2 regions of the Salinicoccus sp. CNSTN-B1 genome follow, and region 1 is predicted to be linked to the other one. Evidence: a T-box and tRNA genes for the amino acid it is inferred to sense, from the RefSeq annotation. Region 1 holds a T-box; the other holds one or more tRNA genes.
The links. The T-box of region 1 lies ahead of ACYF68_RS07180 (valine--tRNA ligase). A T-box ahead of a tRNA ligase gene usually reads a tRNA of that ligase, here a tRNA-Val.
Positions count from the first base shown of each region.

Region 2: it has a tRNA-Val gene. The T-box ahead of ACYF68_RS07180 (valine--tRNA ligase) is inferred to sense a tRNA for this amino acid. The anticodon was not compared.

Region 1 covers NZ_JBTWMN010000004.1:1,199,192-1,215,630, reverse strand. The annotation lists gene acnA (aconitate hydratase AcnA) at 1-1,007, opposite strand, end outside; partial or broken gene ACYF68_RS07210 (glycine betaine uptake BCCT transporter) at 1,181-2,759, opposite strand; gene mscL (large conductance mechanosensitive channel protein MscL) at 2,981-3,349, shown strand; gene ACYF68_RS07200 (YfcC family protein) at 3,386-4,801, opposite strand; partial or broken gene ACYF68_RS07195 (YfcC family protein) at 4,959-6,004, shown strand; gene ACYF68_RS07190 (hypothetical protein) at 6,096-6,338, shown strand; gene ACYF68_RS07185 (bifunctional folylpolyglutamate synthase/dihydrofolate synthase) at 6,355-7,632, opposite strand; partial or broken gene ACYF68_RS07180 (valine--tRNA ligase) at 7,636-10,261, opposite strand; T-box leader at 10,302-10,505, opposite strand; gene ACYF68_RS07175 (AbrB family transcriptional regulator) at 10,552-11,610, opposite strand; gene ACYF68_RS07170 (hypothetical protein) at 11,694-12,098, opposite strand; partial or broken gene hemL (glutamate-1-semialdehyde 2,1-aminomutase) at 12,163-13,454, opposite strand; partial or broken gene hemB (porphobilinogen synthase) at 13,451-14,430, opposite strand; gene ACYF68_RS07155 (uroporphyrinogen-III synthase) at 14,420-15,133, opposite strand; partial or broken gene hemC (hydroxymethylbilane synthase) at 15,120-16,042, opposite strand; gene ccsA (cytochrome c biogenesis protein CcsA) at 16,055-16,439, opposite strand, start outside.
Region 2 covers NZ_JBTWMN010000004.1:923,405-939,843, reverse strand. The annotation lists gene ACYF68_RS05520 (hypothetical protein) at 1-954, shown strand, start outside; gene ACYF68_RS05515 (hypothetical protein) at 1,045-1,362, opposite strand; partial or broken gene ACYF68_RS05510 (Ohr family peroxiredoxin) at 1,514-1,938, opposite strand; gene ACYF68_RS05505 (thermonuclease family protein) at 2,014-3,018, opposite strand; tRNA gene ACYF68_RS05500 (tRNA-Val) at 3,163-3,234, shown strand; gene ACYF68_RS05495 (hypothetical protein) at 3,316-3,843, opposite strand; partial or broken gene rlmD (23S rRNA (uracil(1939)-C(5))-methyltransferase RlmD) at 3,889-5,231, opposite strand; gene ACYF68_RS05485 (hypothetical protein) at 5,350-5,799, opposite strand; gene ACYF68_RS05480 (protein-ADP-ribose hydrolase) at 5,951-6,850, shown strand; partial or broken gene ACYF68_RS05475 (IS3 family transposase) at 6,974-7,888, opposite strand; gene ACYF68_RS05470 (helix-turn-helix domain-containing protein) at 7,927-8,532, opposite strand; partial or broken gene cysK (cysteine synthase A) at 8,616-9,532, opposite strand; partial or broken gene ACYF68_RS05460 (tRNA dihydrouridine synthase) at 9,720-10,702, opposite strand; gene ACYF68_RS05455 (MBL fold metallo-hydrolase) at 10,750-11,595, opposite strand; gene rlmD (23S rRNA (uracil(1939)-C(5))-methyltransferase RlmD) at 11,676-13,031, opposite strand; gene ACYF68_RS05445 (hypothetical protein) at 13,009-13,209, opposite strand; gene ACYF68_RS05440 (metallophosphoesterase) at 13,287-14,819, opposite strand; partial or broken gene ACYF68_RS05435 (glucose 1-dehydrogenase) at 14,946-15,739, shown strand; gene ACYF68_RS05430 (hypothetical protein) at 15,703-15,999, opposite strand; gene ACYF68_RS05425 (hypothetical protein) at 15,996-16,397, opposite strand.

The DNA.
Region 1 (16,439 bases):
TCTTCGCTGCGGCCTGTCAGCCTCATGTAGTCGAGTGTTTCTTCATCTACTGGGAAGAAACCACAAGTCGCACCATATTCAGGCGCCATGTTCGCAATTGTCGCACGGTCTGCAAGCGGCAGTGCAGGTACACCTTGACCGAAGAACTCAACGAACTTGCCGACTACGCCCTGCTCACGGAGCAGCTCAGTCACACGTAGCGCCAGATCCGTCGCAGTCGCCCCTTCTGGAAGCGCGTTCGTCAAACGGACTCCGACCACTTCAGGTACCGGGAAGTAGGATGGTTGTCCGAGCATTCCAGCTTCTGCCTCTATTCCGCCGACACCCCAACCGAGTACACCAAGACCGTTGATCATAGTGGTGTGGGAATCCGTACCGACTAGAGTATCCGGATATGTGATCATCTCTTCGCCATCTTCTTTTACATGGACGACATTCGCCAAGTATTCAAGGTTGACCTGGTGCACGATACCTGTGGCTGGTGGTACAGCTTTGTAGTTATCGAATGCTTTAGTTGCCCAGTGAAGGAACTCATAACGCTCCTGGTTCCTTTCGAACTCAAGCTCCATATTGAGTTCAAGTGCGTTTTCAGTGCCGTATGCATCAACTTGCACAGAGTGGTCGATGACGAGGTCGACAGGCACTTCTGGGTTGATCTTCTGGCCGTCGCCGCCGACATCATCCATTGCTTTTCTGAGAGATGCAAGGTCCACTACCGCAGGCACACCTGTAAAGTCCTGAAGGATGACGCGGGATGGTTTGAATGGCACTTCTTTGCCTTTGTTGCTGCCCTGATCCCATGTCGCCAATGATTTGATGTGGTCGTCTTTAATGACGCTGCCATCATATTGGCGCAGTACAGACTCAAGCAATACCCTTATTGAGTATGGCAATTTGTGAGTTTCTGACATGCCTTGTTCAGTCAAAGTCTTCAAGCTGTAGTAATTATAATCTTTGCCATCGACAGTGAATGACTTTTTTGCTGATTCACTAATGTTCTGACTCATGTTAATAGCCCCCTATTAATATTCCAGTCGTAAGACCGTTCATATCAATTGTATATCTTTACATAATGGTTGTAAACGCCAGCGCCATGTATTCATCAATAATCGTGATACAAAAAAATGACCTAGAGCAATAAGTAACACTTATCTCTCTAGGCCATAATCATAACAATATATTAATTTCTATTGTTGTTTTCTTGTTCTCTTTCGTACTCGCGCATCATTTTCTCATATTTGGTACCTTCATAATCTTCTTTGAAGTATAAGCTGAGCGCTTTTTGTTCTTTCGCCACATCTTTGTAGGTGGCTACCATCATCAATATCAGTATGATGGAGAACGGGAAGGCTGAAATGATCGCCGAGGCTTGAAGCGCACCGAGTCCGCCGCCCATCAGTAGGACGATGGCAATCAATACTTGTGCAAGCCCCCAAATTATTTTGACACGGTTCGGCGGAGTCAATGAACCATTGGTCGTCTGCATTCCCAGGACGAATGTAGCAGAGTCGGCTGAAGTGATGAAGAAAGTACCAATCAGCAGCACTGCTACAAGAGAAACGACCATGCCGAGTGGCATGTTATTGAACATTTCAAACAGCACCGATTCGGTTGCCAGTTCCGAGAAGCCTCCATTCATCCTGTCTGATTCAATTGCCGTTACCCCGAAGACACTGAACAGAAGAAGCTGAGGACAGCTGGTCCTACCATTACTGCCAATACGAATTCCCTGATTGTACGGCCTCTTGATACACGTGCAATGAATATTCCGACGAACGGGCTCCAGCTCATCCACCAGCCCCAGTAGTAGAGGGTCCAGTTGCCGAGCCAATCATTTTTTGCCTGATCCAACGGCGCAACGTCATAACTCATATTGATGAAATTACCGATCATGCCACCGAATGTATCAGTCCACATATTCAGTATAAGGACTGTCGGTCCTAAAACGAGTGTGAAGATCAGCAGAATGCCTCCAAGTATCATGTTGGCATTACTCAGGTACTGGATGCCTTTAGATAATCCGGACCATGCACTCCACATGAATAGTACAGTGATGATTGCAATGATGAGTATCTGTACATAGATATTATTCGGTATGCCGAATAAATAGGATAAGCCACCATTGATCTGCATTACTCCTAAACCAAGTGAAGTTGCGACACCTGCAATTGTTGCAAAAACTGCAAGCACATCAATGGCTGTACCGAGCGGCCCTTCGACACGTTTGCCGAGGATCGGTTTCAAGGTCCTTGAAATAAGTCCCGGCTCACCGCGTCTGAACTGGGTGAATGCCAAAGCAAGCCCCACTACTGCATAGATTGCCCAGGCATGGAAACCCCAGTGGAAGAAGGTTCGGCGTAACGATTCCTTCAATGCCATGTCTGTACCGGGTTCTGCTGTTGGAGGCGTGAAATAGTGGCTGATCGGTTCAGCCGCCCCCAGAATACAAGACCGATACCCATACCGGCACTAAACAGCATTGCAAACCACGACATCGTTCTGAATTCCGGTTTTTCTGTTGGTTTACCCAATCGGATTTGGCCCATCGGTGTAAATACAAAAATAAGGCAAAATACGATAAATATTGTCGTTAGTGATACATAGTACCAGCTGAAGTTACTTGTGATAAAACCTTGGATTGTACCCGTCACCGACTCAAAGCTATCGGAAAAGAATACTCCATACAATACGAGTACGGAAACGATAGCCAATGCAATCCAAAACACAGGGGTCAGATGGACTTTTTCCTTTTCTCTCATGTAATTCCTCCTCTGGATATTTCATCCGTGCTGATTACCTTCAGTAATACAGCCCACAAAACAATTACTCATATTACCATACACTATTGATTATAGCAAACTGCCCAATGCCCTGAATCATGCGCACCCTATAAAAAAACTCCTGAAAACATATTGCACTTTCTTGTCTGTATTGTAGTATTATCTATGGCCTTAAATAAATTGAATGGGAGAGAATCCACATGTGGCAAGAGTTTAAAGATTTCCTGCTCAGGGGCAATGTCCTCGATCTGGCTGTTGCAGTGGTGCTGGGGGCAGCGTTCGGTAAAATCGTCACAGCACTCGTCGAGAACATCATCATGCCCTCCATCGCGCTAATTTTCGGCAACACGGATTTTACCTCTGCCTGGGCATATAAAGGCATCACCTATGGTGTTTTCATCCAAGCCATCATCGACTTCATCATCATCGGCACAGCAATCTTCATCTTCGTTAAAGTGGTCAATAAACTAACCCGTAACCGCTTTGTGGAAGAAGCAGCTGAAGATGAACAGATTGTGCTTTTAAGGGAGATACGGGATGCCTTGAAGAGTGATTCAACGAAATTATAATTGTTGAAGGGGCTGATCATTTATGATCAGCCTTTTTTAGGATATTCCGATCATCGTAGCGACCACAAGTGCCAATGCGGCTATAAAGAGCCATAATGCAGTAATCTTCCAAACGAATTTCACCCATTTCAGATAAGGGATGCCGGATACTGCAAGCACACCCATCAATGAGGCAGAAGTTGGAATGATGGTGTTGGTTATTGCATCACCATATTGATATGCAAGAACCGCCACTTGCCTCGGAATCTCCTGCAGATCAGCAATAGGCGTCATGATCGGCATCGTAGTCATCGCTTGTCCGGAACCGGACGGTATGAAGAAGTTGATGATGACTTGAATGACCAGCATACCAAGGGCTGTGATGGATGGTGGAAGGAAATCCAGTACACTGCTCATGCCGTGGATGATCGTATCAATGATGACACCCGATTCCAGGACCACCACAATGGCGCGGGCAAACCCGACGATGATGGCGCCGTAGACAACCAACTTCATGCCATCTATGAATGCATCAAAAATATCATTTATCCTCATGCCACTCACGAGACCCGCCACAAGTCCTATGACAAAGAAGTTGGCAGAGAGTTCGGTCAGGAACCATCCATGCTGAAAAATCCCGTACACGTTGATGATGATACCGGCAGTAAAAGTCAGCAGTATGAAAATATGCCTCTTCTTCAGTTCTTCGAAATTCATCACATCTTCTGTGAAGTTGACCTGTCCCCTTTTGGATTCCTCATAGACTAGACTCTTTTCAGGATCCTTCTTCACTTTTTTTGCATAGTGCATGACATACAGGATGCCGGCACCAAGCACCAACAGATAGATGACTGTTCTGAACTGCCACCCGGAAAAGATGGTAAGCTCAGCAATCTCCTGGGCGATCCCTACAGTGAATGGATTCAGCATACCACCGATGAAGCCTGAAGCGGCACCTAGAGTCACTATCGCAGTCCCCACCATCGCATCATAACCTAGAGCTGTGGCAAGAACGATGCCTATCGGCACGAAGATGATTGCTTCTTCAGACATGCCAGTCGAAAAGCCCAGAACGGAAAAGACAAACATGATGACCGGAATCATCAATCGTTCATTCCCTTTAACTGCCACCATGACTTTCTGGATCGCAGCTTCTATGGCGCCGGTAGCACGGACAATACCAAAAGCACCCCCGACGAGAAATATATAGAAAATGATGCTCGCCCCATCGATGAGCCCTGTTGGAATCGCCTTGAAGAGTTCAAAGAAAGTGACAGGACTCTGTTCAACTCCTGCATAACTCCCCGGTACAACCTCAGTCCGCTCGCCAACTTCCACACGTTCGAATTCACCCGCCGGCACAACATAGCTGAGGACGGCTGCAATAATCACCACCGCAAATAAAATTGCATAAGTATGTGGGAACCTAAATCCTGGTGTCGGCGCTGATGGCTCGTTTCTGTCGTTGCTCATATAAATCTCCTCTCTCGATTTTATACATCTATTATACAGTTAATCGCAGCTTTTAAAAGATTAATTTGTAGGAATAATCCAAATAATTAATAAAATGGTTGTCATGGATTTTCCTTGCCGTATAATCATAGATGAATAAAATAGATGGGAGATAGTCATGAAATATATCAAAGTGCCCCATGCATTTGTACTTATATACTCCATTGTCATCCTAGCGATGGTCTTGAGCTATATTATCCCGGCCGGGGAATATGAACGTCATGAAAATGAAAACGGGACCCTTGTAGTCGATGGCGATTCTTTCCGTTTTACTGAACAGACACCGGTTGAATGGACTGAAATTTTCCGCGTGATTCCAGTTGGTATGATGGATGCGGGAAGCATCATTTTCCTGATTTTTCTAATAGGCGGTGCTTTCGGCATGATAAATGGGACTGGCGCGATAGAATCCGGTATCAGCAAAGTTGTCTCCTTGCTTGAAGATCGTGAAATAATACTCATCCCCCTCACCATGCTGATATTTTCTTTAGGGGGCGCCACTTTTGGTATGGCTGAATCGACACTAATCTTCATTCCGATGGGAATCCTACTTGCCCGCTCGCTCGGCATGGATGCGATGACGGGCATGGCGATAGTGGCTCTCGGAGCTGCCTCAGGATTTGCCGGGGGCTTTATGAACATCTTTACAGTCGGTGTGGCACAGGAGATTGCAGAACTCCCCTTATTCTCTGGTATGCTCTATAGGATTATCATACAGCTCATCTTTGTCGCGATTGCCTCATTCTTCGTCTACAGATACGGTAAACGTGTCCAGCACGATAAGACCAAAAGCTATGTCTATGCTCTAGAGCAATCAAATCGTCAGGAAGCATATTCGTTCAAAACATTTACAATGAGGCATGCTCTGGTGCTGGTCATCATCCTGGCTGGATTCGGTCTGATCATCTACGGAGTGGTAAAAGGATGGTCCACCGGAACCGACCTCGCAGCAATATTCCTTGCAATGGGGATACTATCCGGGCTCGTCGGGGCAATACCCCCAACATGATTGCAGAGGATTTCATTAAAGGGGCAAAAGAAGTGACCTTCGGCGCACTGATAGTCGGCCTTGCCCGGTGCATCCTGCTGATACTTGATGACGGGACCATCATCGATACAGTCATATATGCTGTAAGCTCTATATTGGACGGGCTGCCGGCTGCAATTGCTGCAGTTGGAATGTTTCTCACGCAATTCATACTCAATTTCTTTATACCTTCTGGCTTCTGGACAGGCCGCTACGACCATTCCGCTGATGGCACCGATTGGGGATATCGTAGGCATCTCCAGACAGTCGGTTGTCCTCGCTTTCCAGATGGGCGACGGACTTTCCAACTATTTGTTTCCAACGTCCGCGATTTTGATGGCCGGTTTAAGCATCGCGAACATCCCCTATGAGAAATGGCTGAGGTTCGTTTGGCCCATCATGGTCAGTTGGGTGGCGGCGAGTGCCCTGTTCATGGTCATCAGTCTATGGATTAATTACGGGCCTTTCTAAACAAAAACGGCGATAATCATTGATTATCGCCGTTTTTGTTTAATTTCTGCTTAACTTCGCTGATAAAGTACAAACTGCCGGTAACAAGCAGTACATCCCCATCAAATGTGTCCAGGAATGCTTCATAGTCATCAACCATGGCCCTTACCGGATGCCGGACTTTTTCGAATACCGTCTCTTTATCCAAGGCTTTTGGAAAATCGAATTCAGTGACGTTGAAGGAATCGGCAATCGATTCAAGTTTACCGATCATCGTATCGATCGGCTTACCTTCTATTGCAGAAAACAGGACAGTAATATCCCTGTTTGGATATTCCTTCGTCATAGTATTCACCAATGCATCGACGGCCTCATTGTTATGGGCACCATCCAAAATGATCAAAGGTTCGGTCGATACCACTTCTATCCTGCCTGGCCAAACTGTCTCTTCAATGCCTTGTATCATCAGATTGCAGTCGATATTGGCCTGCTTCCTTTCGTAGAGTTCAATGAGCGCTGCAATCGCAAGGGAGGCATTCTCCTTCTGGTGCCTGCCTGGCATGCTTAACTTTAGGTCCTGGAAGTCATATTGCCCGTACTGGAATTGGAATTCACCGTTTTCAGGAATAAGGATGATATCCTGGTTCAATTCGATTCCCTTTGAACCGTTCTCTTCAAGGATTTTATGGATATAATCCCTGGAAACATCATCTTTGACACTGAAGACTAAAGGGACCCCTGGCTTTATCACACCACTTTTATCTTTTGTGATATCAAGCAATGTGTCTCCCAGGATGGCGGTGTGATCAAGACCTATGCTTGTCAACACTGTCAGAATCGGATTGAATACGTTCGTCGAATCTTTTTTCGCGCCGAGTCCCGCTTCAACAAGTACATAATCGACTGGCTGAATGGTACCGAAATGGACGAACATCATCGTTGTGATGATTTCAAACTCAGTCGCAGTGCCAAGATCGGTTTCTCTTTCCAATTCCTCGCTTATAGGCTTCACTATTTCGATCAGTTCAACAAGCTGTTCATCGGTAATCGGATGGCCGTCGACTGATATGCGTTCATTGAATGTTTCGATGTAGGGGGAAGTGAAGGTCCCCACGGCGTACCCATTGCGGTTTAAAGCGTTCCGCATATAGGCCACAGTGGATCCTTTGCCGTTCGTTCCCACTATATGGATTCCATTGATGTTCCGTTCAGGATTATCAAGCTGTCCAAGCATCCATTCCATGCGTTTTACACCTGGTTTGATGCCGAACTTCATCCTATCATGGATCCAATTCAACCCTTCTTGGTATTCCATCACTTATCCCTTTCTTTTCAGGTTATTCAACCTTTCTTCTACCTCATCATACTGTGCCTGATAGTTCTGCTGTTTTTCCTTTTCTTTCTCGACGACTGCAGCGGGTGCATTTTGGACGAATTTCTCATTGCCAAGCTTACCTTCAACACGTTTCAGTTCGCCTTCCAGACGCTTCAACTCATTTGTAAGCCTCTCAATCTCCTCTTCCATATCAATCAATCCAGACAATGGGAGAATTACAGTGGCTCCATTGACCACATCTGTTTTGACATCATCATCTGCAGTAATATGGGATGAAATCTCCAATGTTTCCGGATTACAGAAACGCTCGATGTAATGGCGGTTAGATTCTATAATTTCAAGCCTCGATTCATCTTTCACTTCAATCAGGATGTCGATCGGCTTCGACAACGGAGTGTTTACATCATTCCGTGTATGACGGACGGATTTTATGATGTCAACCAATAGCGCCATGGCATTCTTCGATGTCGGGTTGCTCAGTGCAGGGATCGCCTCGGGCCAGTCGCTTACAACAATCGAACGATCATTGTCGATGGCTTGGTAGATTTCTTCTGTAACGAATGGCATGAATGGATGCAGCATTTTCAATACGCTGTCTAAAGTGTGCAGCAAGACGGAACGGGTCATCGCCTTTTCACTGTCTGACCCTTCAGACATTGGTACTTTCGCCATCTCAATATACCAGTCGCAGAATTCATCCCAGATGAAATTATAGAGGATACGTCCCACTTCCCCGAATTCGTATTGTTCAGAGAGACGCGTGACATCAGAAATCGTTTCATTCAAACGCGTAAGGATCCATTCATCTGCGAGTGATTTATCCCCTTCAAGATCTATATCCTGCATCTTGAAGTCCTCGCCAATGTTCATAAGTGCAAATCGTGACGCATTCCATATTTTATTGATGAAATTCCAGACGGACTCGACTTTTTCATCGGAATATCTGAGATCCTGCCCGGCGTCGATCCGGTGGAGAGGAAATAACGCAATGCATCGGCACCGTAATTTTCGATGACATCCATTGGGTCAACACCATTTCCAAGCGATTTGGACATCTTGCGGTTCTGTTCATCCCTTACAAGACCATGGAGGAGCACATCATCAAATGGCTTTTCCCCAGTGTGTTCCAGTGAAGAGAAAATCATGCGTGCTACCCAGAAGAATATAATGTCGTAACCTGTTACCAGTACGTTGGTCGGGAAGAATTTCTTCAGATCATCAGTTTCTTCCGGCCATCCCATCGTCGAAAACGGCCATAGGGCACTGGAGAACCATGTATCCAGGACGTCTTCGTCCTGTGTCCACTCCTCAATGTTTTCAGGAGGCGTCAAGCCGACGTAAATTTCTCCGGTATCATTATGATACCAGGCCGGAATCTGATGCCCCCACCACAGCTGCCTCGATATCACCCAGTCCCGGATGTCGCCCATCCATCGTCTGAACGTCGCATCGAACCGCTCCGGTACAAATTGTATGGCCTCATCGGTATCCTGGTTATCCAGGCTATTTTTTGCCAATGTGTCCATCTTTACGAACCATTGCGTCGACAAATACGGCTCTACAACTGCACCGCTTCTTTCGGAATGCCCCACAGAGTGCATATGCGGTTCCACTTTAATCAGATAACCTTCGGATTTGAGGTCTGACACCAGAGCTCTACGACATTCAAAACGATCCATGCCTTCGTATTTTCCGGCAAGTTCATTCATCGAGCCATCCTCATTCATTACATTGATGCGCTCAAGGTTATGTTTCTCCCCAAGAGTGAAATCATTTGGATCATGTGCAGGCGTCACTTTCATTACACCCGTACCAAACTCCATATCCACATAGGGGTCGCTTATAATCGGCAATTCACGACCGACAATCGGCAAAGTTACGGATTGGCCAATGTATTCTTTGTAACGCTCATCTTCTGGATGGACCACAATCGCCGTATCACCAAGCATCGTTTCTGGACGTGTTGTAGCAATTTCAGATGATTCCCGTCAGGCAGCGGGTAACGGACATGGTAGAAATTGCCTTCCACTTCCTTATGGATGACTTCGATATCACTGAGTGCTGTTTTAGTGGCCGGATCCCAGTTGATGATGTATTCTCCGCGATAGATGAGATTTTTATTGTACATATCCACAAACACTTTACGGACAGCTTTTGAAAGCCCCTCATCCATCGTAAAACGTTCTTTATCGTAATCAAGCCCGAGACCAAGCTTCTTCCACTGGCTCCGGATGAAATCTGCATATTCTTCCTTCCATCCCCAAGCATGCTCAAGGAATTTTTCCCTGCCAATCTCATGTCTTGAAATGCCCTGTTCACGTAGACGTGCATCGACCTTTGCCTGGGTTGCTATTCCGGCATGATCCATCCCAGGCAGATAAAGCACTTCATAACCTTGCATACGCTTCATACGTGTGATTATATCTTGCAGTGTAGTGTCCCAAGCATGCCCGAGATGCAGTTTGCCAGTAACATTCGGTGGCGGGATGACGATCGAAAATGGTGGTTTATCCGAATTTGCATCAGATTTAAAATATCCTGATTCCACCCATTTTTCATATTTTCCTTCTTCCACTTTTTGTGGATTATATTTCTTCGACATTTCCATATTATTCTCTCCTTAAGACATAATAAAAAGCTTCCATCCTGAATAGGACGGAAGCTCCGCGGTACCACCTAAATTCAACCTCTACGGCTGCACTTGAAATGATTAACGCTCATTACACGTCAGCACCTACTCGATTCAGAACTGATTGCAAGCAGACTACTTTCACAGCAAGTTTTGACATGTTTCCAGCACCACATGTTCTCTGGATTTCCCGCTTACCGCTACTCTTCTGCACTCTTTATATTTCATTAGTTTTATAGTATTCCAACGGTTCAGGACTGTCAAGTCCTTTAGCTGTCCTGGCTGTACCTGCTGCGTTTCAGCATCAAATTGATGAGGGGTGCAATGATGAGCAGAATGAAGAAGATGCGGAAGATATGATAGCTTGAAATCATTGCGATGTTAGCATTCATCTCAACAGCTACGATGATGATCTGGCCGATTCCACCCGGCGCAGCACTCAGGAAAAGATTTGTAAACTGATGCTCCGTAGTGATTATAAATAAAAACACCAGTATCATCGTTCCGAAGATGAGAAGAACATTTTGAATGATCATAGAAACGATCATCCGTGTGTTCAATTGATTGACCAACGTTGAAATTTGCATGCCAATCCTAAGGCCGAACAGAAGTTGAGCGGCATATAGGAATTCTATATCGACTGAAAAACTGTGGCCTGTCGTCAAATTCCACACCAATATTGCAATCATCGGCCCAATCATGACGGGTACAGGGAATTTCAACTTTCCCAGGATGTAGATCAGCAAGGGCGCAAAAACGATGATCCAGATCATTTCAGGGATGAACATTTCTGAGAGAGGCGCCGCCACATCATTTATACCGTCAGAACTACCGTGCGGTGCCAAACTTGCAATGAAGGGGACGATAATGACCACAAGGACTATTCTGGACATTTGCGTCAAAGTAACGAGCAGAAGGTCCGCTTTCTTCTCCTCCTCAGCCATGACGATCATCTGCGATAAGGCACCTGGAATTGTAGCAAGCACTGCCGTTTCGTAAGAGCACCCGGTCAATTTCATGAAGAACCGCGAAAGCACCAGGCTCAAAGCGACGATTAAAACAGAAAGCAATATGATATTCATGTAGTCATCGGCCATATCAATCAGTGTATCTTCCGTAAAAGTCGAGCCAATCTCAGCTCCTATGATTATCAGTCCGGCACTGCCCAACCATTTCGGATAGGCAAACTCTGCATTTACGAAGCGATGAAACACTATTGCAGCAATCATGGCACCAAAAAGCCAAGGCAATATCATGTCACTGAAGTGAAGTATAGAAGACACTGCTGCTGCCATTACAAAGAGCAGCACGAGGTAGAGATATTTCATCTGTCCCCTCCTTTATATCGATCAGAGACCTTTACAATAGGCGCAGACATAAGAAAACCCTGCCTCCCGGCAGGGTGCATAATTCAACTGGTCGCTGTCAATGCGCCTGGTGATGCAATTGTAGTGGCTGCCACGCCTTGGAATGACTGCACTACGTTGTTCATGGCCGCTTCTGAAGTAAGCTCTTGCTCTGAAGTCGCTTCAAAATGCACTGCTGCTACACCAGTTGCTGGCGTTTCCTGGATGATTGCAGCACTTTCTTCCTCTTCTTCTCCTTCTGAACCGCCACCGCTGAACTGATTCACAATCAATGGAATGATCAATAGGACGATGAGGATCGGGATAATCCACATAAGAGGGTTCTTTTTGTCTACCTTCTCCCTCTGGATCATTTCCCTGTTCTGACCTTCAATATAGACCAGATCTTCTTCTCTTTCACCCTTCATATTTGCATCCGTGTCAGAGATGAATTCATCATTTTTAACCACTTGTGATTCCCCCACATTATATAATTTACTCCATTATACACTTAATTGGTGCTTTGGTAAAAGCCTATTTGGTTGCCAATCGATCCAATGCTGTTGAGAAAGCATCGATCGTACGCTCAATATCTTCTGGCGTATGTTTAGTCGAGAGGAACATCCCTTCAAATTGGGAAGGTGGCAGATAGACCCCTTCTTTGAGAAGTTCCTGATAAAGTTCCCTAAACAGGTCGAGATCGCTGGTATTGGCGCTGTCGAAATCCACCACAGGCCCTTCTGTAAGGAAGAACCCAATCATGGACCCGGCGCGATTTACAGTTATAGGTAGATCATGTTTGCCGAAGACTTCCTTGAGTCCGGATTCGAGCATGTCGCCCAGTTTATTGAAATGCTCGTAACTCTCAGGCGTCAGTTGACGCAACGTTTCCAAACCTGCCGTCATAGCGAGCGGATTGCCTGAGAGCGTCCCTGCCTGATAGATGTTACCAACTGGTGCAATGTGTTCCATGATATCGCGGCGTCCACCATAGGCGCCCACCGGCAGCCCCCGCCGATCACTTTGCCGAGGCATGTGAGGTCCGGCTTGATGCCGTAATGACCCTGAGCGCTGTTATATCCGACACGAAAACCTGTCATCACTTCATCGAAGATAAGCAGTGTCCCATTCTCTTCTGTAAGCTCACGCACGAATTTCAAAAAGCCATCTTTTGGAGGCACTACCCCCATATTACCGGCTACCGGCTCCATAATGACAGCCGCAATGTCGTCACCGAACTTGTCAAAAGCCATCTTCAAGCTTTCTTCATCATTGTACGGCACCGTAACTGTATTCGCTGCGGTTCCTTCCGGCACGCCTGGGGAATCAGGCAAACCTAATGTAGCTACACCACTCCCTGCTTTGATCAGGAGAGAATCACTATGGCCGTGATAGCAACCTTCAAATTTAAGTATTTTGTTTCTGCCGGTATATCCCCGTGCCAGCCGGAGAGCAGCCAAAGTCGCTTCTGTACCTGATGACACCATGCGAAGCATTTCTACTGACGGCACCCTTTCTATGACCAGCTCGGCCAATTCGTTTTCAAGGCGGGTAGGTGCACCGAAGCTTGTGCCTTTTTGGGCTGCTGCTGTAAGTGCGTCGACGACCTTCCTATCGCTGTGGCCCAGGATAAGTGGTCCGAAACTTAAAACATAATCGATGTATTCGTTGCCGTCCACATCATATGTCCTGGCCCCTTCTGCCCGATCGATGAATAAAGGATCCATACCAACCGATTTGAATGCTCTCACTGGACTATTGACCCCTCCAGGCATGAGTTCCTTTGCAGTCTGATAAAGTTCTTGTGACTTTTTATACATTCCTATTCCATCCCTTCATCAAGCATTCTGCAAATATCTTTTGCAAAATAAGTAATTATCATATCTGCCCCGCGCGTTTCATGGAAATCATCTGTTCCATGATAACCGCTTCATCAAGAAGGCCCATATCAACTGCCGTGCGCGTCATTGCATATTCCCCACTCACATTATAGGCGACCACTGGCACATCGCTACGCTCACGTACATCCCTGATGATATCGAGGTAGGAAAGTGCAGGTTTGACAATCATCATATCGCAGCCTTCTTCGAGATCGCTTGACAGCTCACGATGGGCTTCAAGACGATTGGCAGGGTCCATCTGATATGTTCTTCGGTCACCGAATGATGGTGTGGAGTCTGCTGCGTCCCTGAACGGCCCATAAAATTTAGAAGCATATTTGATGCCATAGCTCATGATTGGAATATGGCTGAATCCATTGTCATCGAGCCCCTTACGGATTTCAGAAACAAATCCATCCATCATATTACTTGGAGCAATTATATCAGCACCTGCTCTAGCCTGAGACACTGCGGTCCTTACAAGAAGCGGTAATGTGCTGTCATTGTCGACGTCCTGAGTATTAGGGTCTATCAAACCACAATGGCCATGGTCGGTATACTCACAGAGGCAGGTATCAAGTATGACAAGAATTTCCGGGTGCAATCTTTTCGATATCCGGCATGCTTCCTGTACCACGCCATTATCGTCATAGGCACCATGGCCTTCAGCATCTTTCTCCTTCGGGATGCCAAAGAATATTACGGATTTTATCCCTGCTTTTTTGACAGCGTCAAGTTCTTCCTCAAGAAGGTTCAATGAAATCTGGAAAACACCTTTCATTGAAGGCACTTCTTCACGAACATCATCTTTTTCCACTACAAAAATAGGATAGATGAGATCCTCTTTCGTTATTTTCGTTTCGCGGACCATGTCACGCATGAATGCAGAACTTCTTAAACGCCGATGTCTATCAAAATTCATCCTTAGCTCTCCAATCGATTCTATTTTCTAGAAGGTTCATAATACTTTCCATTGTTGCTTTCTCAGGCTGCACTGGTTCTATACCAAATTCCATCAGTGCCGTTGCCGTAACGTGACCGATTGCAATGGCCAGTACGCCGTCCAGTTCAAAAGCAGAGAAATGCTTCTGAAACGCCCTGACACCTGACGGGCTTAAAAAAATGACAGCAAAAAGATCTTCTTTAAGGCGCGTCCTCATACCCTTGAGCGATTTGTCATTTTCCACTGGATGATAAAGGAAATGCCTGTCGACTTGGCAACCTGCTTTCAGGAGATGCTTATAGATCAACGGACGGGCATTTTTACTGACCGGGTACAGGAGACGTTCTCCTTTTTTTGCTTCAAATTCTGCCATGAACCCTTCTTGGGTATATTCAGTGGGCTCAAAATCAACATGATAGCCCCGCTCTTCCAGTGCTTCGCTTGTTTTTCTGCCGATTGTGGCAATTTTTTTCCAATCCACTCTGTCGATATAGGGCATGAAGAATTCGACTGCATTCGGGCTGGTTAAAAGGAGCCAGTCATATGTTTCCTCAAACACAGATTCATCCAGTGTGAAAGGTTCGACAGTAATAAGGGGCAGGTGGACAAGTTCCATCAGATCAGAATGGACTGTAGGTGTCCTGCTTTGGGTCGTGACAACGATGGGCTTATAGTGACTCATTGATCCGATCGATGATATCTTTGGCTCCCATGCGTTCCATCTCATCTGCGACGATATTTCCGAGCGTCTCCGGGTCTTCATGGGATTTTTTGACGATGTACTGTTCGCTGCCATCCTCAGGCATGATGAGGCCAGTCAAATAAAGTTCTCCATCCTCATATGAAGCATGGCCTCCGATAGGCACTTGGCAACTGCCATCCATTCTCCTCAAAAATGCCCGTTCTGCAGATGTGCAGATTGCATCTTCTTTTGAATGGACACTCTGTAGTATCTCAATCAATTCATGGTCGTCTGAGCGGCATTCGATACCCAATGCTCCTTGGGCAATCGCTGGAATGAACTCTTCTGGGTCGAAGTATTCAGCCACGATGTCATCTGACCACCCATGCGCTTCAACCCGGCTGCAGCCAGGATGATGGCATCATATTTGCCATCCTTCATCTTTTGGATACGGGTATCGATGTTGCCTCGTACCCAATCTACCTTGATGTCATCACGCATCGACAGCAGTTGTGCACCTCTTCTGAGACTGCTCGTCCCTACCACACTGCCACTCGGCAGATCCTTAAACAGTATATTATTGTTCGACAGGAAAGCATCACGCATATCTTCGCGTTTAGGGACGCATGCAATAGTGAATCCTTCAGGCATCACACTTGGCACATCCTTCAGGCTATGTATCGCCATATCGATTTCCCTGTTTATCATGGCATCTTCGATTTCTTTGACGAACAAGCCCTTCCCTCCTACTTTTGAAAGTTGGACATCAACTATCCTGTCGCCTTTTGTCACAATTTCTTTTATGTCAATTTCCATATCCGGGTAGTGTTTTTTCAGCTGTTCAATAAACTGTTTGGATTGTGTCATGGCAAGTCCGCTTCGTCTGGAGCCAACGGTAAATTTTCTCATGCTCTCTCTCCTTTAATAGTTCCAGAAATGAAAACTGGAAAGTTGTGTTATAAACAAATAATTCATCATACAGATAATAAATATTACGATATTCGCTACTGCAAACTTATAGATGTTGCGCGTCAAACTCAAATAGGAAAGAAGGCCCCCATAAAGTATGAGCACAATCAATGTACCAAGGACTTTAAGGTCCATCAGAATATCTGTACCGAATATATATAATCCCCACTGGATACCGAGGAATATACCTATCAATATAAACAAAAATCCAAGTATTGCGGTCCGGATCATCATTTTTTTGGCTGTCTCCACACTGAAGAGTGAGAAGAAGAGACGATTGAAACGCTTCTTTTTAAGATTATCATATTGGATGATATATATGCCGGCATGAAGGACC
Region 2 (16,439 bases), 280 kb from region 1:
GCCATCTTCCTCAACATCTCAGCACTCTACATCATCCAAAATGTCTTATGGCGCCTGTTCGAGAATGAAGATGATTCACTCAGGAATACATTCATCATCAAGTCTACATTGCGCGCCTTCGCCCTGGCTGTAATCTGGAGCCCCCTTGAAGTGATTGTAGGCCTCACTGTCGACTCGACAGGCACTTCCTACTTTACACTTTTGCCATGGCTCATCACCGTCTCCCTGCTCGTAGGCCTGATTGAAATGTTCATTGCCACAAAAGAATTTCAAGGCATGACACTTGACGTCCAGTCCCCGGAAATCGACAGCGGGCGACTTATCAGGACACTCTTAAAGATGCTCTTATTGCTCGTCAGCTTCCTCGGGGCAGTGATGATCCTCAACACTTGGGCCGCCCTCGACTTCATCATGACCATTGCTCTAATCATACTGCCGTTCTCCGTTACGGCCGCGTTCATCATGCGCCGGTTCAAGCTGTTCCTGAAAACGGGGTGGTTGACTTGGAAGGAGCATAATAATCATCTTCAAAATTTTGCCATCCTATTTTTGTCGCTAGGCATATTCGCAGGCGGTTTCAACAGCAGTGCCGCCCCCTCCATGATGCAACAGGTCTTCGGCTACGTCGATCACCTGCTTGTTCTGATCCTTGTGCTCATCATGATCGTCATCTATGGCCTTGCGATGGTCGGCGTCCACCCAGTGGCGACACTTGCCATTTTAGCAGAGGTACTGGTGCCGGTGTTGACGCCTGAAAATGCATTGAGCATCTCTTTGGTCATGATCGTCTGCGGCATGGGCATATCCCCTGCTGCGCCTTATGGGATCAATGCCACCATGACCGCACAGAGCATGGGGCTCAACCCCTATAAGATCACTAGAATGAACATTGGATTCTCCATCAGGATGGCATCAATCGGCATTCTGATAGCGATGCTCGCACTCATCTTCTGACCCCCTTCACAGTAATGCCGTAACTAAAGAAAGCCCGGACACCTCTTGATGGGATAAGAGGAGGTCCGGGCTTTTCAATTAGGCTCGCACCTAGATCATATAGTAGAACAGCCATGTGAATATGAACAGCAGTATATATCCGAATACCAGCAAGTTCAAAAGGCCGGCGAAACCAAGCGCAAGACGCTGTGCCTGACTATATCCTTTGATGTAACCTAATATTTTGTAGCCGATGAGCATCAGGAGTGGAATGACGAATAGATATGAGAATATGAGAATGAAGCGAGGATTTCCGCCGCCGACATCAAAAAGGGTAAACAAGACCACACTTATAAGGAACAATGCAGTGACTACCGCAAAATATCCCCGGACGCCGATCTTTGTCTGCCTTTCTTCTTTTCGGGTCATAAGATAGACCGCCAATAAGATGATTCCTATGTAGAGTGCACAAATAAGATAAACAGAGTATTCTCCTCCATTTGATGGGTTTTATCAATGTATTATACCATTCATGACATGAAAAAGGGATGGGAGACGAGCTCCCATCCCTTTTGAGTTATTACTTGGTGGTGGCATTAATCTTGACGTCTATACCATTTTGAGCCATTTTGGAGTACGGGCAGAGTTTGTGCGCATCCTCTACATACCTGTCTGCATCACTTTGTTCTACCCCTTCAAATTCCACCTCGATTTCAGCTCCAAGTTTGAAGCCTCCATCCGTCTCGTCCTTCAAGAGTTTTGCTGTTGCCTTGACCGCACGCTTGACGTCATCCGCCTTCGCTTTTTTTAAGACACCGTCGAGCGCACTGTTGAAGCATGCACTATATGCTGCTGCAAATAGCTGCTCGGGGTTCGTTTCTTTCGTGTCTTCCCCGACATCTGCTTCGGCTGCTTGACATTCATCGAAAATGATTTATCTTCGCTATGGACCTCGCCGTCGCGGCCACCCGTGTTGATCATCGTAACTTGATACAATGGTTCCATTAAAAGCTCAACTCCTTTTTAGTCTATACTTGGTATATTGACGTTTCCAGGGAGCATTAAACATGACGGCCTGACTCAGTCACACGCATACCCGTCTCGATCGCCATCCATTTTAAGGCTATACGCAGGATGTCCCTCCTTCACCCCGTCGGGGTGGACCTGCCTCAATTCTGTACAGTTCTTGAACTGGCTTTTTGTACCTGAATCGCCATTTCCACGATCCTCATCTTTTTGGTGGGCCTCGGAATCAAAGGGCTGGTCAAGTGACCAGATGCCAAGCGATTCCTCCTTGGCCTTCTCCTGCGCTTTCTCCAACCGGTCCAGATGCGTCGTGTTGGGGGGATTTATATAACGGACTTGTGCAAGCCCCTCCCTGACAAGGGTTTCATTGACCATCTTGCCATCTGCGTAGATATAGGCAAGGTAGCGCTCGTAATGATCCTGCTTCGGTCCGACATCGAATTCGACCTCTATTGTGTCCGCCCCACTCAAAATTTCCTTCGTCCGTGCCGATGCTTCTTTACCGTAGGGCTGCTCCCCAATCCGTGGATGATTCGTCTCCGGCGTATCTATCAGCAGATAACGGAACGAAACTTCATTGCCTTCAAAGTTAAAACGCGTGGTGTCACCATCTATGAACGAAGCAACGGTGACCACAGTCCGTTCCTCATCCGCCCCCGATGCCCCAGGCGCTTCCCGCTCAGGGCTTTCCGTATCATCAACTACGAATATCGACACTGCCAACATTGCAATGGCACAGAAAAGTGCAATGGCAGCATACCTCAAATAACCTTTTGATGACTCTCCACGAGCCTTCTTCACTGCATAGACGACACCGAACGCAATGGCTGTAGAAACGGCGTACAGTGCTGTAATGAGGAGGCCGGTTCCAAGCGTCGAACTGCTGTCCATAAGCGCAGTCAGTATAGCCAGCACACCGGCGACCGTAATCAGCATCAAAGCTGTCTGCCAACTTTTTTTATACCCTTTGTCCGATATGTATAGGGACACACCTTTAATGAACATCACCAATGATATGAGAGCTGCGATAAACGATAATATAAGAAATACAAAATCCATGCGAAACCTCCAGTACTTTCAGTTCTCAACGCTATAAATTATGGCCAAAGGCAAAAGAATGTGCAAAATGTACACATTCCATTATAATGCCATTGACAAATCCATGTCTCCGTTGTAAATTTGAACATGTAGAAATTATATCAAGACCCCGTAGCTCAGCGGGAGAGCACTTGCTTGACAGGCAAGGGGTCGGTGGTTCGAACCCACTCGGGGTCATATTAAATCACCCAGTCCACGGACTGGGTGATTTTTTTGTCCATTCAATGTGCAACGCTTGATCCAACCTTCTCCAAATAATCAGGATAGCATATCCGCCATCTGCCAAGGTTCCCTTTTATAGAGCTTAAACATGAAGTACATGAGGACAACGATTGAGAATTGCAGAGACTCCCCACCAAATTGCGGATCAGAAAGGATCAGTGTCTCCCTGGCGGCCACATCTTCCTTGACGGTGGCAACATGGCGTCCATGGTAGTAGACTTCCATATCACCTGCCCAATCCTCTTCTATGCTCAGGAAACGCCCATCAATCTTGCCATCCACACGAAAGTGGAGCAGATTGCTGCCGGGCCTTTCCTTGAAGACCATTTCTCCCTGGTCTGTCTGCAGGATGTACTTGGATATATTCATATCCCGAAACTTCCGCTTTTTGAGACCGAGCTTTACTATTCTGCCTTGCGCAGAAGTATAGGAGTAAGTATTACGCCTCTCACAGTTCCTCAGCACCGTGCGGTCGATCTGTGCAATCTCATCCCCGGATTCATCTTCTATAAGAACCTTATGTTTCCTCGAACCTGGAGAAAGTGAATAGCGATATTGTTTCATAACTGCCTCCTTGAAGTTTAGGCTAATTACATTCTGGAACGGACATTATGCCTTCTCGAGCAATGCGACAAGTTCTATATGCACAGTATGTGGGAACAGATCAACCGGTTGAACCCTCTTGAGTTCATAGCCAAACTCGCGTAGCCAAGTGATATCTTCAGCAAAACTTTCCGGGTTGCACGACACATAGACGACGCGGTCGGTGCCGAGGCGTCCAATCCTGCGCATCACCTTGCCGCCGGCACCGGAACGTGGTGGGTCCAGCATCAAAAGATCAGGGATCCCCCATGTCTGTAAAATCTCATCCATTCCGCGGCGGGCATCTTTTGCCAGGAAATAAGTGTTATCGATGCCATTGTCTTTGGCGTTCCTCTTTGCCGATTCAATGGAGGTCTCCACTATCTCTATGCCTGCAAGTGCCTTAACCCGCTTCGCGAAAGGCAAGGAGAAGGTGCCGACGCCGCAGAAAAGATCGATCATGCGATCTTCGCTTTCCACTTCTGCCATCTCAATCGCCAATTCAACAAGTTTCTCGGCCTGTTCAGGATTCGTCTGGAAGAAGGTATCAAACCATATCCGATATTTATAGCCATACATCTCATCATGGATGTAATCACGTCCATAAAGGAGGTGTGTATGCTCTGCCTGCGCCACATCCGCCCAATCTGTATTCTCCATCCACATGAAGCTGACCAGTCCACTGAATTTGCTGCTCAACCGCGATATCAGGTCATCCACTGCCTTTTGATGCGCCTTTGGGGAGTCGGTAGCGAAAATCGCAAGCATGAGTTCTCCGGTTTTCTGTGAATATCGGGTCATGAGATTGCGCAGCAGTCCAGCGTGCGCATCCTTATCATAACCTGAGAGGTCATGGTCTTTCTGCCACCGCGAAACTTCAAGCATCGCCTGCACCATCGGACCACCTGCTATCAGACATGTGTCCAGGTCGATGACATTCCGGAAATTGCCGAGCTCATGCAGCCCCAGTCCGCCTTCAGGACCGAAAGTGAATTCCATCTTATTGCGGTATTCCCAAGGCGTCTCCATACCGATCGCATCTGCTGCAACATCGGGGTCGAACCCATTCCCCGCGAGAAAACGGCGCACTTCGGCCACCTTATAGGCCAATTGCCCCTGGTAATCCCAATGCTGCCAGACGCACCCTCCACATTTGTCAAAATGGGGACAGGGCGCTACAGTGCGCTCCACACTTGGCTTGATGATTTCATCCGGCAGTGCCCTGGCGCGTTTTCGGTCGGGATTCGCTACTGTCACCTGTACTTCTTCTCCAATCAATGTCTGGGGTACGGTGAGCTTCAATTTCCTCGGATTGATGCCACCCCCGTCTCGCCAGACGTGCCCCTACCGGAGCCCTTCTTATCAAGCATGTCTATTTTCACTTCATATGTTTCAGCTTTATTGTTCGACACTCAAGCACCCTCCATCTGTTCTCTTTATCATCATTCTACAATATCCATCGATACTACCACAATTGTATGTTGAATTTTATATGGGCCAATTGCCAAGTGACCTTATTTTATATAAAGATTGCGATGAGCCCCCTACTGCAAAACCGAATATCGCATGACCGAGAGTCCAGTAGAACCATGCAGCCGCATCATCCTTTGAAGGGGGTGTTTCAGTCAATGCACTCAGAAAATAAAGCACGCCTCCTCCCGCAGTGAAGACAACCATATAGGGCCACACCAAAGACTCAAGGCCGAGCGGCAACAAGATATAGTAGAGCACCACAGCACTCGATATGCACGTTGCATAATGGAACAGGATACCCGTTATACTCTTATCGCTCCATTGTTTAAGCACTGGTATATAATCCATATTGTAGAGTAGTATATCCGCTTTATTTCCCGTCGCCTTCCTCACAATCTTCATGATTGCCGCAAGCAACACTCCTGAAATGAAGCCGATCAGAACAAGTTTCAAAAATGTAATCATCCCATTCCTCCCAGTTAAATTGTGTTCTTTCACTATACCCTTTCTCTATGAATTTTACTTCCTGAATCGTTGTAATCGAACAAATCCTTCTGAAACGGATACATGGCATTATTCAAATATTCATGACAAAATATACGGTGAGGTGATTGAAATGGCAAATATCAATATGGATAACTACAAGAAAGCGATCAGGTTGGAAGAACCGTTCGCTCCAACTATGAGTGACATCGATGATAAAGCGGTGCTCGCTGAACGTGTGCTTCTTATGCTACGCAATGAAAAGGCCGGCACGCAAGATATAGATATACCAGAAGATTATACCGCCCAGCGTAAACTTATCCGGGCACTGCTCAATATCAGGCAACCGCTCCCCCTCGATAAGGAAATGATGCAGCTGCTTGACAAACTCCTCCATATTGAAAAAGAGGAGAAAGAAAAGACGTCGCCTGAATCAATCAGAAACATTCAATCCGATTTTCCTAAAACGCGCTTCAAGGAAGCGGATAAGATGGCCCTATGGCAGGGCGACATTACAAATATAGAAGCGGATGCCATCGTCAACGCCGCCAATGAAAAATTGCTCGGATGCATGCAGCCGCTCCATGGGTGCATCGACAACGTCATCCACTCAGCAGCAGGTCCAATGCTCAGGGATGACGGAGCCGAAATCACCCATCGACAGAAAACGGATGAGGAGGCTGGGAATGCCAAAATCACGAGAGGCTACCATCTCCCTGCAAAGTACGTCATCCACACCGTTGGACCGGCGCTCTCCGATGGAGAGGAAGTATCGGCCAGGCATGAAACGACACTAGTATCCAGCTATAGGTCATGCCTTGATATTGCACAAGAAAAGGGAGATGTCAAAACGCTCGTCTTCCCGGCCATTTCCACCGGTGAGTTCAATTTCCCGGAAGAGCGTGCAGCAGAAATTGCTGTATGGACGGTCGATGAATGGCTCAAAACACATGAGCATCATTTCACCAAGGTCATCTTCAATGTATTCACGGAAGCGGACAGGGCAATCTACGAAGCGGTATTAAATGCTTGAATCCGGATTTCCGGCACATTTGTTCATACAAAAAAGCGGCAGAATCTGACCTGGTATCACTAAAGTTTACAGTGAAATAAAATAATTTTTCCTGCGATTCGCATGCATGCGAATCGCAGTTTTTTATGCGGCCACACCCCGTAATTCGATGGGGGTCAAACCAGACAGTACGTCTTGTGGGCGGTCATGATTATAAAAATGGATGTAGGCACTCAGGTTGTCAACGAGTTGATCGTACGTCTCATACCCCTCAGCTTTTCTCACTAAGTGATACCGTTCTGCTTTAAGCTTACCAAAAAAGGATTCCATCGGACCATTATCGATGCACTTACCGACACGGGACATACTTTGTGTCATCCCATGGGCGTTCAAAATTTTTCTGAAACCGTATGAAGTGAACTGGAAACCGCGATCGCTGTGTACCATAGGGGCAGCGCCAGGGTTGGCTGCCAGTGCGGCTTCGATTGTTTCAAATACCAGTTGATTATTATTACTGAAACTAAAATGATGCGCCACAATACTGTTATCAAACAAATCCAAGATGGCACACATGAAGACCCGCCGACCGTTCTCCAGTTTGTATTCGGTCACGTCCGTCAACCATTTCTCATTCTTAAATTCTGATATGAACTGTCTGCCCAAACTGTTATCCACTGTGAAGTCGCCGGATTTCGGAGCGCGTGTGACCTTCTTTTTACGTGTGACGGATTGGACCCCCATGATGCGCATGATCCGTAGAATCCGCCTGGCGCCATAGGCGGTTTTCAAGCGGCGATTGACCATATGACGCATCATTCGATAGCCGGGTACACCATCGTACTTAATGTATAGCTCAGCGATGCCTTTTGCGATGATTTCGTTCTCAACCTCATATTGGGGTTTCTGCCGTTTCTGATATTGATAATAAGCCTGACGGCTGATGTTAGCGACTGCGCACAGATCAGAGATGGAATAGCCTTCCCTGTGCAGTTCTGTGATTGCTTCATGAATCCGTTGCCCCCGAACCCGGCTTACTTGCGTTTCCTCTCGAGTTCTTCCAACTTTTTTAAGAACGCATTCTCAACCTCCACTTTCTTTCATTTCCAGCGTTCTATCTCCAGCTCCCTTTTCAGCTTGTCCGTTTCGGTCAGTTCACTATCTGATTTACGATGGCCGCGGCGATCTTCCAAGCCGTATTTACCAGACGCCTCATATTTCTTCACATATTGATAGGCTTGTTGATAGCTGACCTCAAACAATTCTGATAGTTCACGGATACTGATTTCATGAGTTTCATGATATTGTACGATCTGTAATCGTTCTTCATATGTGGTCTTTCTGGATTTCATCATGGATTGCGCCCCTCCAAAGGTAGACTTGAGTTTCTTGCCTTCAGTATACGCGATAACCCACTTTCTGACTGTCTCATGGGAACGAATATTGTATTTTCTGGCGAGTGCACTATAATCGATGTCTGTGCTCAGATATTCCGCAACGACCATTGCTTTGAACGCGGAAGCATACGTATCGTGACGCCTTCGGACCTTTAATGCTTCAGGTCCTTTTTCTTGGTACATCAACACCCATTGATTGAGAGTCGTGATGCTAATATCAAAGTGCTGAACTGTTGCGTTTGGGTTCCCATTTTCTAAATAATATTCAACAATCTGTATCTTCTCTTCAAAACTTCTATGTCGAGCCACGAAAAAACCTCCTAAGTTTTTCAGATTTTTTATTTCATCTGTAAACTTAGGAGGTAGCAGGTCAATCACTTCTGCCGCTCTTTCTATTCTATTAAGTCCATGCTCATATAGCGTTCCCCTGTGTCCGGTGCAATTGCTGCCACACGTTTGCCAGGGCCCAGTTTCTTCGCGACCTCAATCGCTGCAAATACAGAAGCACCCGCAGAAGGCCCGACAAAAATGCCTTCTTCCTTAGCCAACCTCCTGAACATATCGACTGCATCATCATCCTTTATTTGAATGATCTCATCCCATATATCGGTATTCAATATATTCGGGATGAAGCCGGGGCTCGTCCCGACGAGCTTATGCTTACCAGGCTTGCCACCCGACAATACAGGCGAACCTTCAGGCTCCACCACAGCAATGTGCAAGTCTTTAAGGTGCTCCCTTAAAGTTTCACCGGTACCTGTGATTGTACCGCCTGTGCCAGCTGTTGCGACAAATGCATCGAGATTATAATCGAAATCATCCAGGATTTCAATCGCCGTCGTCGTCCGGTGGATATCCGGATTGGCACTGTTTTCGAATTGTTGGGGGATGAAACTGTTAGGCCTTTCAGCATGCAGTTCCTTAGCCTTCCGGATGGACCCGGCATCTTCTCTTCAGCCGGTGTCAGCACCACTTCAGCGCCATACGCCTTCAGAAGGTTGATGCGCTCACTCGTTGAGCTGTCAGGCAGGACGAATATTGCGTCATAGCCTTTTGCCGCCGCATTCATCGCCAACCCTATACCGGTATTGCCGCTTGTTGGCTCGATGATCGTTCCGCCCGGCTCAATCAACCCCTCTGCTTCAGCACGGTCCAGCATGCTGAATGCTGCACGGTCCTTTACACTTTTGCTCGGGTTGAACATTTCAAGTTTTACATAGACATCAGCAGCGCCTTCCGGCACGACTCTGTTGAGCTTCACCATCGGCGTATGTCCGATCAAATCAACAATGCTGTCGACTCTATTCATATGATGATCCCTCGTTTCTTTTAATCCCTACTTCATTGCTATACTATAACATTCTTCACCCGGCTGTTAAAGCAGCCTGCCTATTGGAGTCAGGATGCGGCTCCCCTCCTCCCATGACTCTTGAAATGCTTCCCATCTAAAAAAACTCCTGATGTTCAATCAGGAGTGCATGCTAAAATTGAGGGCTTCATGCCTTCAGTTCTTCTGCTTCTTCGAGCTCAAACGCATTAAGCAGAGCCCGCGCTTCTTCGGTCGATTTTGTGCCCATCAGACTGTTTCTAAGCGCGCCTGCGCCTCTGAACCCTTTTACATAAATTTTGAAAAAGCGGTGCAGGGCAGTATATTTACGGGGCACTTCTTTACTGTATTGATCATACAGGTTGAGATGTGTCCGCAGTAGCTCAAGCAGTTCTTTACTGCTATGCATTTTCTGTTCCTTCTCAAATGCGAACGGATTTTTGAAGATTCCCCGTCCGATCATGACGCCATCCACTCCATATTTTTCGGCGAGCATCATGCCTGTTTCGCGGTCCGGAATATCGCCGTTGATGGTCAGTAGCGTATCCGGGGCGATTGCATCGCGCATTTCGCGGATTTCTGGAATCAGCTCCCAATGGGCATCATATTTGCTCATCTCTTTACGCGTACGCAAGTGGATGGAAAGGTTCGCGATGTCTTGTTCGAATAGATGTTTGAGCCATTCCTTCCACTCATCGGTCTCATCATACCCAAGGCGTGTCTTGACGCTGACCGGCAACCCACCGGCCTTCGCCGCCTGTATGAGCTCTGCTGCGATTTCCGGCCGCTTTATCAATCCGCTTCCTTTACCGTCTCCAGCCACGTTCGGAACAGGGCATCCCATATTCAAGTCGATGCCTCTGAAGCCCTCCTCCGCCATACCGATGCTCATCCGGCGGAAGTGTTCTGGGCGATCCCCCAGATGTGGGCGACAATGGGCTGTTCATCTTCAGTGAACATCAGTCGACCCCGGACACTGTCGATGCCTTCTGGATGACAGTAGCTGTCTGAATTTGTAAATTCCGTAAAATAGACATCCGGAGCAGCCGCTTCTGCAACGACATGCCGGAATACAACGTCCGTCACTTCTTCCATCGGTGCCAGCACGAAGAACGGACGCGGCAGTTCATGCCAAAAATTATCCTTTTTCATATGTTTCCTTCCTTCTTACAACAATCATCTTTTATCTGCCAATGTGGCTAGTCCACATACTTGCCATGCTTGGGCTTAGCCATCTCATCAAAGTTCTCGGCCAGTTCCTTCAGGCCATCAGCCAACAGTTCCCCGGAGAGGGGTTTCCCATGCCCGGTCACTGCTACGGATGGTTTCAGTGCTTCAAGAGTGACCACGGATTCTTTGGCGGATTGCCAATCTGTGGTCAGATATCTCGGTGGCCCGCTGATCACCAGTTCTTGCGTCAATACTTCATATAGATTTTCCTGTCTGACAGCGACAAATGCATCGCCTGCAATCAATGTCCTGTCACGCTCCCTGAATAGAGCGACATGACCCGGGGTGTGCCCTGGTGTATGGAGCCATTTGAATTCCGGCATATGCGGTACACTGCCGTCCTCGGGAAGCGGTTCTACATTATCTCCCAAATCAATCGGTTCTATCGGGAAAATCGGCGATGTCTTAGCGACCATTCCTCCCTCAACGGTAGCGTCCGGTTTCGGGTAGGGCGCCTTGCCGGTCAGAAACGGCATTTCCAGCTTGTGGGCGTAGACCGGCACATCCCAATACTTCACCAGCTCGATGATGGCCCCTACATGATCAAAGTGGCCGTGGGTCAAAATGATCGCCTGTGGCCGGCGCCCTTCCCCGAAACGATCTTCAACGGCTGAAATGATTTTTTCGTGCGAGTTTGGCATGCCTGCATCCACCAGCACAAAGTCACCTGTTTTCGGATTGCCGACAAGATGTATATTGACTATTTGTACCGTGTAGGTGTAAAGGTCCGGCAATACTTCAAAGCCTGTGCCACTTTTGATGGATGTAGCCGGCACCGTTTTATAATCTTCTCCGTAATTCATTTTATTGCCCATAGATGGCACCTCCTTGAAATCATATTACCTTTTACCCTTTGCTCAGAAATTCATGTCTCATAGGAGGTGGGGGGGCAAATCTATTTCAATTCCAGGCGCACTACCGCTTCCACATGATTCGTCTGAGGGAACATATCGACCGGTGTAACCCGCCCGGCTCTATAGCCATGCTCCGTCAAGTAGTTCAAATCTCGCTGGAGTGTGCTTGGATTGCATGATACATATACGATCTTTTCCGGCGCCACTTCTGCCAAGGCTTCCAAAAATTCTGGATGGCAGCCCTTTCTTGGTGGATCGACAAAGACGACGTCAGGTTCGACGCCTTGGTCGACAAGCTGCTTCATGACATCTTCTGATTTGCCCAAGTGGTATTCTGCATTATCCACACCATTCAATACTGCGTTTTCCCTTGCATCAAGCACAGCCGACTCCACACTTTCGATGCCGATTATCTTTTTGGCGCTGTCTGTTGCACACAAACCGATTGTTCCGATGCCGCAATATGTGTCGATAATCGTTTCGTCGCCTTTTAGGTCAGCCAGCTCGATTGCTTTTTGATAAAGCCTCTCCGTCTGTGCGTGGTTCACCTGATAGAAGGATTTCGCTTTGATGCGGAACTGTTTACCAAGCAGGGTGTCAGTGATATATGCATTGCCGTACAACGTGATGGTTTCCTCTCCAAAAATGACATTCGTCTTCTCATCATTGATGTTCTGGACGATGCTTGCCACCATCGGGAATTGTTTTGTGATTGCTTCAATGACCGGCTCGAAGAGGTTTTTCTTGCCGTTCGTGACGAAGGCTACCTGCACTTCGCTGTCGTCGTGGTTTGAGCGGATGATGACATGCCGGACCAGGCCTTGGTGCAATGCCTCATCATAGACTGATATCCTTGCTTTGTTGAATTCATCCCTGATGGATACCATCAGTTCATTATGGATGTCCTTTTGGATGAGGCAGTCATCTATATCAATGATGTCATGGCTCCGCGGACGGTAGAACCCCATTTCAACTTTGCCGTCATTGAACTGCACGGGTATCTGTGACTTGTTGCGGTAATTGAATGGGGTCTCGGCCCCTATGATGGATTCTATATCGAGGTTCAGTTTTCCCATGCGGTTGATTGTCTTGTCGACGGTACTTGTCTTGAAACGCTGCTGCTCGAGATAATCGAGTGTCTGTATCTGGCATCCGCCACATTGGAAGTAATAGGGACATGGCGGGGTGATACGGTTGTTTGACGCCTCTTTGACCTCAAGTGTCTTGCCGAAACCGAATTTACGGTTGGCCTTCACCACTTTAAAATCTATCTCCTCACCTTTCAGCACATCCGGGATGAAGATTGGATATCCTTCTACCTTCACCACACCCATGCCTTCGTGTGTATAGTCTTCGACCGTTCCGGTGAATCGTTCATTCTTTGTCACTTGTGCCATGCTTATCCTCCTTTAAGTCAATTTCATACCAACTGAACCCGTTGCCAAGTTCTTCGACATGCCTGACTGCTTGTTCATCTATATATGCTTTTGCACGTGTGGCGGTCTTGAACATATATGTGCCACCCGGGATGATGGTCATTGGTTTCTTATGATCAAAATATGGATTTGTCATCATATATTCGATGACGATATCCCGTACAGTCCTTTGTGATTCATGGAGTACTTCAGCATCTCTTAGGAAGGGGGTATAGGCTACCCTGTAGTTGTTTGCCGGAACAATGAAAGAATCCCCGGTTGGATGTCCTTGCCTTGGTATTTCATTTCAGTGACACGTTCGCTGTCACTGATTTTTTTCGCCGTTCCACTGTAGCGCGCCGGGCGCGAGATGTCGAATGTATACTCCAGATCGAAGAATGTATCGAAGTTATAGCTTGGAAAACCGTTTTTGGAACTATTGGCTTTCAGTAGATCTTCATTTTCATCTACCTGATTGAACTGGGAGGCGCTCCATTCCAGCCATTCTTTGAGAATTCCCCCATCTATCTTGATGATGACCATCGAGTTTGTGTGTTTATAAAGGTCAATCGCTGCACTGAGGGTAAGTTCCCCTTCCGCCAAGACTGTGAAGTCATGCGGTCCATCCCTGCCGGCTTTCGTGACAGCATTGAAGCCAAGCACCGGTAATCGTTCCAGGTCGCTGCGACTGATGAGCGTTTCGGCGTATGCCTTGCTGGCTTCCGCTACGGCTTGGACTGCTTTGGAAGGAATGATGCGGGAGAAATAGGTATGCCACGTTTCATCTATATGGCCAATCGGTTCAGAAAGATAATCCAGTACCTTCCTATGGGAAACTTCATATTTTGATAACGTCTCCCTAGTTGGAGTGAGGCTTTCGGATTCAATCAGATGTGCCCTCGAATTCTTGACTTCCCACGCCCCATCATCATCTACCCCCAGGTCGAACTCAATGCATCCCAGGTGGCTCGCTGAAACACCCGGCTGCACCATCGGTTTCCCGTTGACGGCACCACGCTTGAAATCAATCGCATCAATCCGCGCTTCGAAGTTTCGGTCTGGAAAGAATTCGTGGGTGTGCCCGAAGATGATGCCGTCCACATCTTTCACCATAGTCATGAGGAATGTCTGGTTCTCACCATAGAGCCTGATATGGTCAGGATCCTTGCTCATGCCGGAGTGGGACATCAGAATGACGATATCGGCGCCCGCCTCCTTCATCTCTCTGGCAGTATGCTTTACCGTCCGGTTCATATCCTCGACTTCCACCTTACCTTCAAGGTGGAATGCATCCCATTTCATGATCTGAGTGGGCACCACATTCAAAAAGCCGATCCTGAGCAATCCTTCTGGCGTCTGTTTGTCTACGATGACATATCTTTTTATAATATCACCGAGTGCGTGCTGATGGAAGTCGACATTTGCATTGACGATCTCAGCTTCGACCTGGCGATATGCTTTAAGAAGGTAATCGAGGCCGAAATTGAATTCATGGTTGCCAAGGCCAATTACATCATATATGTCATTCATCACTTCAATCGCGAGGAGCGGGTCATCACTATGCCGGTAGTCATAATCATTCCATACATCTCCTTGGAGGAAGTCCCCATTATCGACAGTCATTACGATATCATCCGGATGCTTCAAACGGTGCGCATCCATGAAAGATTTCAGATGCAGCAGACTCTTTGACTTATATGTGTCATTAAAGTAATCGTGCGGATATATCGCGCCATGCACATCACTCGTTGCAAAAATTGTTAGTTTCATCGGACACCTCTTTAAATCTTATTGCTGTCATTATATCAAATCATCTGCGCTTAGGCTTGGGGGGCGCAAAATTGGGTATACATAATTAAGTAAACGATAAAGTAAATGATCAGGAGGAATGCATGCATGTATAAAGATTTGGCAGGAAAGACTGCAGTTGTGACAGGCGGTTCGAGCGGCATCGGCAAATCGATCGTAAAAAGGTACCACGAAGAAGGAATGAATGTCATGTTCAGCTACCATAGTGGCAGCGAAGCATCCCAAAAGTTGGTGGAATCACTGAACGGCAATGACGGAGCACGCGTTGCAACAATGCAATGCGATGTCACAGAAGAACAGGATATCATCGATCTGATCGATGAAAGCATCAAAAAATTCGGCGGCATTGATGTACTTGTCAATAACGCCGGCATCCAAAAGATGTTAAAAGCCATGAATTGTCGGTCGATGAATTCGATAAGGTCATCAACACCAATCTGCGCGGCACATTCATCGGTTCGCGTGAGGTATTGAAACATTTCCTCGACACAGGAAAAAAAGGGACGATCATCAATATATCAAGCGTACACGAAATTATTCCGTGGCCCCATTTTGCGCATTATACAGCGAGTAAAGGTGGTGTCAAGTTGCTTACGCAGTCGTTGGCGCTTGAATATTCACGGCTCGGCATCAGAATCAATAATATCGCCCCGGGCAGCATCAACACACCTATAAATGAAGAGTTCTTCTCGACGCCTGAAGAAAAGGAGGGTGCCGATGACTTTGTGCCGATGGGCTATGTCGGTGAACCTGAACACATTTCCAACATCGCCGCCTTCATGGCGTCCGAGCAATCTGTATATATCACCGGCCAGACGATAGTGGCAGATGGCGGCCTAAGCCTCTATCCTTCCCACAGGGATCCCGAATACGATGAGTAAGGCAAATAAAGAAAGCTGAGTGCCAAGCACTCAGCTTTCTTCTTCTCTTCCTTCCGTTTTTCCTCTTCTGCCTGTTCTTGCATTTCTTCTGCCTGTTCTTGCATTTCTTCTTCCAACTGCTGCATCTCTTCCTGGTATTCATTTTCGACTATGGATGTCGAAGGGATGAATGGTTCTTTATTGTGATCCGTCCGTTTACCGAACCTGAGCATCTCATATATCAGCATACCGTTGTTTGGCATGCCGTTGATTGTCTTCATGGGCACTGTATCGAACAGGATGAAATAGAATATATAGAAGATGAACCGGTTCCAGAAGTTGCCTGTTCTGCCAAATAGCCATTTGCAAGTAATGCGTTGATCGTCAGCCCGATTACGACATTGACAAGAATTGGACTGGCGTAAACCATTACATAGGCTATACGGCTCTCATTCTTCAATTCGTCGTAGGAGAACCAGCTGTAGAGATGATAGTGTTTCCGTACGTCCAGTATTCCAACCTTAAAGAGCCGGGGGCCGGACCCCAAGGTCAATCTGCTGTTTTTTGCCCCAAACATAAAACCGGCAAGAACGTATCCCGTCTCCCTTAGGGCCACCACTACCGGAAGTATGATGAAACCCGATATTATGAGGGCTATAAGATCTGTTAAGCCGAACATAGGGCAAGCCCCCTTTTTTGATGGATGCACATATCGATTATG